One region of the Pseudomonas sp. M30-35 genome, then DNA from elsewhere that is predicted to be linked to it. Evidence: riboswitches for the same ligand, from Rfam matches in the RefSeq annotation. Region 1 holds a riboswitch; the other holds the start of a gene.
What was found. Region 1 has a riboswitch for cobalamin ahead of btuB (TonB-dependent vitamin B12 receptor). Riboswitches for the same ligand answer to the same signal wherever they lie in the genome.
Positions count from the first base shown of each region.

Region 2: another riboswitch for cobalamin. It lies ahead of B9K09_RS03790 (TonB-dependent receptor domain-containing protein); the one in region 1 lies ahead of btuB (TonB-dependent vitamin B12 receptor).

Region 1 is NZ_CP020892.1:1,745,273-1,749,454, reverse strand. It holds gene cobO (cob(I)yrinic acid a,c-diamide adenosyltransferase) at 1-53, opposite strand, end outside; gene B9K09_RS08195 (hypothetical protein) at 50-622, opposite strand; gene btuB (TonB-dependent vitamin B12 receptor) at 689-2,539, opposite strand; cobalamin riboswitch at 2,669-2,899, opposite strand; gene B9K09_RS08185 (hypothetical protein) at 2,985-3,305, opposite strand; gene B9K09_RS08180 (O-methyltransferase) at 3,315-3,977, opposite strand; gene B9K09_RS08175 (C40 family peptidase) at 4,046-4,182, opposite strand, start outside.
Region 2 is NZ_CP020892.1:810,121-814,302, reverse strand. It holds gene dxs (1-deoxy-D-xylulose-5-phosphate synthase) at 1-1,255, shown strand, start outside; cobalamin riboswitch at 1,287-1,505, shown strand; gene B9K09_RS03790 (TonB-dependent receptor domain-containing protein) at 1,601-3,523, shown strand; gene B9K09_RS03785 (APC family permease) at 3,606-4,182, opposite strand, start outside.

The sequences.
Region 1 (4,182 bases):
TTGCGCTCCATCCGGACCTTATGCCGAGTATCACGCTCATTGGACTCACTCACGACTGCACCTCACGCTGACGGTCAGAAAATGCGGCATGCAGGCCGACAAACAAAACACAGGCAACGCCCACATATAAGGCCAGGTTGATTAGATTGCGCGGGTAATAAACCGCAATACGCTCACCCAGTTGGGCCAGGCTTGGGTCCGGGTAACGGCCCGAGAAGAACAGAAACCCGCCACCTGAAAATAGATAACAGACAAAAGCGCTCACCGAGGCAATTGCAGCCAGCAATAACAGGTTACTCAGTTGATGACGGTGCATACCGGCATACAACCGCCCACCCAACCAGAGTGAGCCATAGGCTGGGATCAACATCCAATAAGCAGGTGACATGCACCAGTCACTCACGCCCGCCCATTGCACAGCAGCCATATCGAGCAACGAAGCCTCGACAAACAACGCAGGAAATACCCAGCGCGGTTTAAGCAACACACCTGCCATAAAGAACACAGCCCAGGATGCGCTGGGCAGGTTGACCGTGGCGAAATGTTGACCACGGGTCATGGCCATCAAGGCAGCAAGTGCAATGCCGACCAGCAACTGGTTACGCGGTGAAAGGTTCATCATCTTCTCCTGTGGGTTGCACCAGAACGCCCTGGGACGTTCCGGGCATTGCCTTAGTGGTTTTATCCGCTAGAGCGCTTGGTAACGCACGCTGAAATACACGGCCTGCCCTGGCTGGTTGTAGCCCTCGGCAGTTTCATAATCGGCACCGAGCAAATTCGCTATGCGGCTTTGCAGGCGCCATTCCTCGGTCAGGCGATACTCACCGCGTAGATCAACCGTGGCGAAGCCCGAAAGCTCCTTGGTGTTGGCCAAGTCGTCGTAACGCTGGCCTTCGGCATGCACGCTGCCACCGATGCTGAACTTGCCTATCCGGCGATCCACATCAAGGTTGAACAGTTGCTTGGCCCGGCGCGCCAATTCGTTGCCATCATTGGCCCCGCCCGACTGGTTTTCCGGATCCATCAGGGTGTAGTTTGCGTTCCAGTCGAAACCTAGCAGCTGGCTGGCCACCACCAGTTCAACCCCATTGATTCGTGCCTTATCGACGTTTGACGGGCCTTGAATTGAGGAGTCATAAGCAATCAGGTCGTCGATTTCATTGCGGAAAGCGTTAATCGACCAGTGCCCCCAATCGTGCTGACCGGTCAGCCCAATTTCCAGGCTCTCCGAGGTTTCAGCATCCAGGTTTGGATTGCCATAATCGGGGAAATACAACTCGTTGAACGTCGGCGCCTTAAATGCAGTGCCGTAGCTGATGGTGCTGCGCAACCAGTCAGTCAGGGCAAAGCCATAGGCAACATTGCCTGTCTGGTGATCACCGAATTGCTGGTTATCATCGCGGCGCAGTGCCACTTGCCAGTCATGACGCCCGACATCACCCAGGTACTGAACGAAGTAGCCATTATTGTCGCGCGAGTCACTGTCGTAGTCGGTGCTGCCGTTGATCTCGTCGCGCTGGTAGTCAGTGCCCATGGTCAAGGTTTGGCCATCAGCAATGGTTACATCGTTCTGCCAGCTGGCGGTATCGCGGCGACTGTCAAAGCGGGACTCGAAGCTACCGTCGGTGTAGCTGTCGGACTTATCTTCGCTGCGCCCGGCTTGCAAAGTAACCAGCCAGATATCGAAGGGAGAGAAACGCGCACGCGCACCGTAAACGTTGGTCTCGCCATCAGCATTGGCGTTGAAACCTGAAGTGCGGCTACGGCTGACGCTGTCGTAATCATTATGCGACTTGGCTTTAAGCACGTTGCCATCAAGTTCCAGGCCGTTGTCGAAACGGTAACCGGCGCTCAAGCTACCCGACAGGTTGCGATAACCATCGTCGTCGCTTTCATAGCCGTTGATATTTGCCGATTTGACATTGATGCCGTCGGTGTCCGAACTGCTGACCCCGACGCTGTACCAGGCCTTGTCGTCGCCACCGGAAACACCTGCGCTGCCGGTGTAGGTGTCATGGGTGCCGTAACCTGCCGAGAAAAACGGTTTGGCACCGCCGTTCTGCCCTTTACGGGTAAAAATCTGGATGACTCCACCAATCGCTTCTGAGCCATACAGGCTAGAGCGTGGGCCGCGCACCACCTCAACACGCTCGATCAACTCGATTGGCAGGTCCTGCAAGGCTGCGCCGCCCGAGCTGACAGAGCCAACCTTGACCCCATCGATCATCACCAAAATATGATCAGACTCAGTGCCGCGCATAAACAGCGAGGTCGACTTTCCCGGACCACCATTGTTGGCCAACGAAACACCCGGGACTTTGCGCAATAACTCAGGTACAGAGTTGACCTGACTTTGCTCGATTTCTGCACGGTCAAATACAGTCACGGCAGACAGGCTCTGTTCAGCTGTTTGCGCCGTGCGCGTGGCGGTAACCACGGTATCGTCAAGCTGGTTCGGTTCTACTGCGAAAACCTGCGAACCGCTGGAAACGCCGCAGAACAGAACTGCTGCTGACGTGAAAAAGGACTTACTGTTCATCGTATATGCTCCGCCGCTCTCACCCGTGCGACCTAGGCTGGGAAAGACATACGGAGAACAGCGGACGCATTAACCACAGGCACGCAAAGACGCACAAGACGGTGCTACGCCCGACAAAGCCCTCCGCGATGCCGTGAAATTGCGACAGGCCGGTCTCCGGGCTTACGAGCAGCGCGCTGTTACCAGCACAGCTACAAACGCACCTTCCCATGCAGATGCACAGTGGTTGAAAAAGCGTTTGATTTGACTCGTTTACCGTTGCGGGGGCAGCGTCGGAATAGTTTGGCGTGAACACGCGAAACGCACCGACTTCCCTGTTTCACCCTGTAAATACAAGGCACCTGAAGCAAGCCGCGCAGAGTAGTGACTTGCGAGCAGAAGGTCAAACAACAATGCACAGACGGCTTGCGATTACCTGATTTCGCAGAAAACCACCGAATTGAAGTCAGTGACGCGGATGAAAGCCAGCAGGTTTGTCCGCCAACCAGGCCACAAAGGTGCGCAGGCGCTCATCACTCAAAAGGCTATCGCGCGTGTTGTAGGTCAGCGCCAGCTCTTTTTCGCTGAATAAGCGGTGTACTTGGTTATGGCAAGCGCGGCACAACCATAAGGTGGCCGTTATGCGCTCGCTCTTGGCGTAGCGCTTTTGCACGTAGGGTTTGTTATGTAGCGACTTGGGGATCAAATGATGACGGGTTAACAGCGCATTGCGCGCACATAACTCGCAGGCTTCGGGCTGGGGCGGCAGACGAATAGGTTCAGGCATAGAAGCTGTTTAGCGCTTACGGCACAACGTCAGCCCATCACCCACTGGCAGCATCGACAGGTCAACCCGTGGATCATTTTTAAGTTGCAGGTTAAGCGCTTGAATAGCCCGCGTATCAGCGCTTTCAGGCGCAACCTCAAGCACTCGACCGCTCCACAGGGTGTTATCGAAAAGCAGTAAACCACCGGGCTTGAGCAAGCGCAGCGCCTGCTCCAGATACTGCGGATAATTGGCTTTGTCGGCATCGATAAAAATCATATCGACCGCCTCGGTGAGCCCTTCATTTTCAAGCTCAGCCAGGGTTTGCAGGGCTGGCGCCAAGCGCTGCTCAATACATTCGCTAACTCCAGCTTGCTGCCAATAACGCTCGGCAATGGCATTGTAATCCGCAGGCAAGTCGCAGCAAATAAGCTGGCCGCCAGCGGGCATTGCCTGAGCCATGCATATGGCGCTGTAACCGGTAAAGGTACCAACCTCAACAATGCACTTTGGCGCAAGCAACTGCACCAATAGCGCCATGAACTGACCTTGCTCAGGTGCTATTTGCCAACGCGCATTGGCCAGCTCTGCGGTTTCTTCGCGCAAGCGCTTAAGCAACACCGATTCGCGCAGCGATACATCGAGCAAGTATTGGTACAACAACTGATCAAGATTGAGCGTTCGGTTGGTCATTATCTTTCCGGCTCGCCATCAGTTAGCGCCCGACAGGGCTTTCTAACACGGTAGTTTTCAGCGGTTTCTCACATGTTGTGCGCAAGCTCAGGGCCAAATACGCGCTTGGCATCCAGATAGGCACCCTGCCAATAACGATTGCTCAGGCTGTCGAGGCGCACGGTGCCGCCACTCGAGGGCGCATGCACAAACCGGCCTTCACCCA
Region 2 (4,182 bases), 940 kb from region 1:
CGAAGGCAGCAAGAAAGTCCTTTCGCGTCTTCCCGGTGCTTGGGAAATCGCCCGCAAAACCGAAGAACATGCCAAAGGCATGCTGGTGCCAGGCACACTCTTTGAAGAGCTGGGCTGGAACTACATCGGCCCAATTGATGGCCATGACCTGCCAACAATGCTGGCGACACTGCGCAACATGCGCGACCTTGAAGGCCCGCAGTTTCTGCATGTCATCACTAAAAAAGGTAAAGGTTTCGCCCCCGCAGAAGCAGACCCCATTGGTTACCACGCCATTACCAAGCTTGAGCCGATCAACCACGCCGCTGCACCAGCCGCCAAGAAAGCGTCTGGGCCTAAATACTCCAGCGTATTCGGCCAATGGTTGTGCGACATGGCAGCGCAAGACTCGCGCCTGCTCGGCATCACCCCGGCGATGAAAGAAGGCTCTGACCTGGTCGCCTTCAGCGAGCAATACCCAGACCGCTACTTCGATACGGCGATTGCCGAACAGCATGCGGTCACACTCGCAGCAGGCATGGCTTGTGAGGGCAGCAAACCGGTTGTAGCGATCTACTCGACCTTCTTGCAACGCGCCTATGACCAACTGATTCACGATGTTGCCGTGCAGCATCTCGATGTATTGTTTGCCATCGACCGCGCGGGCTTGGTCGGTGAAGACGGCCCGACTCACGCGGGCAGTTTCGATATCACCTACTTGCGCTGCATTCCCGGCATGCTGGTGATGACCCCGAGTGATGAAAACGAATTACGCCGCATGCTCACCACCGGCCACCTGTTTAATGGTCCGGCCGCGGTGCGTTATCCACGCGGCACTGGCCCCGGCGCGCAGATTGAAGCAGGCCTCGAGCCGCTTGAAATCGGTAAAGGCATTGTTCGCCGCGAAGGCACCGGCACTGCCATGCTGGTGTTCGGCGTACAATTGAGCGAAGCGCTGAAAGCAGCAGAAGAGCTGGATGCGACCGTGGTCGACATGCGCTTCGTAAAACCGATTGATGAAACGTTGATCCGCCAGTTAGCCGCAAGCCATGAGCTGCTGGTGACCATCGAAGAAAACAGCATCATGGGTGGTGCTGGCAGTGCTGTCAGCGAGTTCCTGGCGCACGAGAACATACTCAAGCCGGTACTTCACCTGGGTCTGCCTGACGTCTACGTCGAACACGCAAAACCATCACAAATGCTTGCCGAGTGCGGTCTTGATGCCAGTGGTATTGAGCGCGCAATTCGTCAACGTTTGGCAGTAATCAACAAGTGATTGGCCCGCTACCGCGTATCGCGGTAGCCGTTTTAACGTGATTGACCGAGGTCGCTGCCAGCCGCAAGGCTCAGCGTGAAAAGGGAAGCAGGTGCGTCTATGACAATGCCTGCGCTGCCCCCGCAACGGTAACCGACAGGGCTGCGCTTTCGAGCACAGCACAACGTTTTTCGACAACCACTGGGCGTGCCCGGGAAGGTGAAAAACGCAGTCGGCAGCCCGGAGACCTGCCTCGTTGCAATTTTTGACAGGTGTTGCGGAGGGCATCACCGTCAAGTGCAGGCCTCTGTTTGCCAGTACTTGCTCCTGCCCTCCTCAAAAGCATTGCTCTTTTGAGGTTTTTAAATGAAGTTTTCCCGCGTCACTCTGGCACTAGCCCTGGCTCCATGCCTGGCCTCTGCTGCCGAATCAGCCAAGCCTTACCAAGCTGCGCCACTGGTCATCACCTCTGGGCGCCAAGCCGAGCCGATCAGCAAAGCTACCGCTGCAATTACTGTATTTGAACGCAAAGACATCGAGCGTCTACAAGCGAGTGACGTGCTTGATTTACTTGCCCGCACGCCGGGTGTCAGCGTCCAGCGCAGTGGCGGTAGCGGCTCACTCAGCGGGATATTTATTCGCGGCACCTCGACTGCGCAAAGCTTGGTCCTGGTCAACGGCCAGCGCATCGCAGGCAGCTCCAGCGGTACCGCCAGCCTTGAGCAATTCGACCTTGATCAAATCGAGCGTATCGAAGTGGTTCGCGGTAGTCGTTCTGCGCTGTACGGCTCTGACGCTATTGGCGGCGTTATTCAGATATTCACTCGTAGCGGTAAAGAAGGTCTGCACCCTCGCCTTAAAGTCGGCTATGGCACTCATGGTACCTGGCAGCGCAGTCTTGGCTTGTCTGGAGGTGATGAGAATACCCGTTTCGATATAGGCGCCTCACTGGATGAAACCGACGGTTTTGAGCGCAGCAACCTTATAGGTAGCGAAGACAGCGCCTACCGTAACAAGGGCATCAATCTAAGCCTGTCACACAATTTCAGCGACAGCCTTGAAGCCGGAATTAGCCTGCTGCGCCAAACCGGGCAAAGCGAGTACGACTACAGCTTGTCGCCAGCCCAGGCCGCCGACACTGATTTTGAAGAATCCACTGGCAGCGCTTATCTGCAATCGCAACTGAGCGAAAACTGGACTTCACGCCTGGAATTGGGCCATACCGAGAACCGGCAAAAATCCCATGACCCTTACGGTGGCTCAGTATTTAATACCTACCGCGACCAGGCTAGCTGGCTCAATACGGTCAATTTTGCGGAGCACCAGCAATTGTTGCTCGGCCTGGACTGGTACGAGGATCGCCTGAATAGCTCGACAGCATTCAACGAAAACTCTCGCTGGAACAAAGCCGTATTCATTCAGCACCGCTACGACAACGACCTGTTCGGCACAGAGCTGGGTCTACGCAACGATGACAATGAAGCCTTTGGCAACGAGAACAGCTGGAACGCCGCTTTCACCTGGCACTTAAACAGCGATAACGACTTGATCGCCTCGTATAGCGAGTCATTCCGCGCCCCCACCTTTAACGACCTGTACTACCCGGACGACTGCTTCCCCGGATTCGGTTGCACGGTCTACAGCAATCCCGACCTCCAGCCGGAGACCGCTCGTAGCTATGAGCTGCAGTGGCGCTCTCGCTTGTCGCCGACCAGCTCGCTGGAAGTATCGGCGTACCGCACACGCATTGAAGACGCCATTGTCACCAACAATGCGCTGGACGGTAACCAGTCAAACAGTATCGATGCCTTCCGCCCAGAGAACATCGACCAAGCGACCATCAACGGCCTGGAAGTCGCGCTCAAACAACAACTGTTCGGCTGGCAGACCAGCCTCGGCTACAGCCTGGTCGATGCACGCAATAGCAGTGGCAGCGGCAATGATGGCAAGCGCCTGAGTCGTCACCCAGAAAACACCTTTACCCTGGATGTGGACCGTAGCTTCGGTCAGTTCAATATCGGCGCGGGCTGGCTGGTTGCAAGCCATAGCTACAACGACCTGGCGAACGACCAGGAGATTCCGGGCTACGGCGTGCTGGGCCTGCGCGCTGGCTGGAAAGCCCCCAACGACCTGCGCTTTGACCTGAAGCTGGACAACCTGCTCGACCATGATTACTACCAAGCCAATGGCACTGCCTTCGATAGCACCACATTTGCCCAAGTCCCCTTCCACTACGAGGAAGCCGGGCGTACCGCACTGGTTTCAATGACCTGGACACCACAGCTGTAACAACACTTCTCGACCCATAATTCTCGACCCATAAAAAGGACCGCATCAGGCGGTCCTTTTTATGAGTGTTCAGCGCCTTTACTCAATGGCTAATTTCAACGCTTCCGTAAGTCTTGCGAGAGTAGCCATAAAGCACGGCGCCCAAGACCGCCCAAACGCCGACTAGCACCCACTCGACAGGCAGCAACGCCGAAGGTGAGATAGGCGTATAAAGCAGCACCAGGCCAAGCGATAGCACCAGCGCAACATAGCCAACCCACGGGCCACGCCCGGCACGGAATGGACGCTCCATATCAGGCTCATTTTTGCGCAGCACAATGAACGAAAGCGCCACCATCGCATAGGCAACAACGATGCCCAAGCCGCCAGCATCAACCAGCCAGACCAGCGCCTGACGCCCAAATAATGGTGCGATGATCGACAGCGCACCTATCAGGAGAATCGCATTGACCGGTGTTTTATAGGTGGGATGCAACTTGGCCAAGAACGCCGGTAGCATCTTGGCTTCGGCCATCGCATACACCGCTCGCGAACCGCCGATTAGAAACGCATTCCAACTGGTCAAGATACCGCCCAAGCCGGCAAGGACCAAAAGCTTGCCTGCCCAGCTACCGCCCATCACTGCTGTTGCTGCATCGGCGGTCGCAAGCTTCGATCCG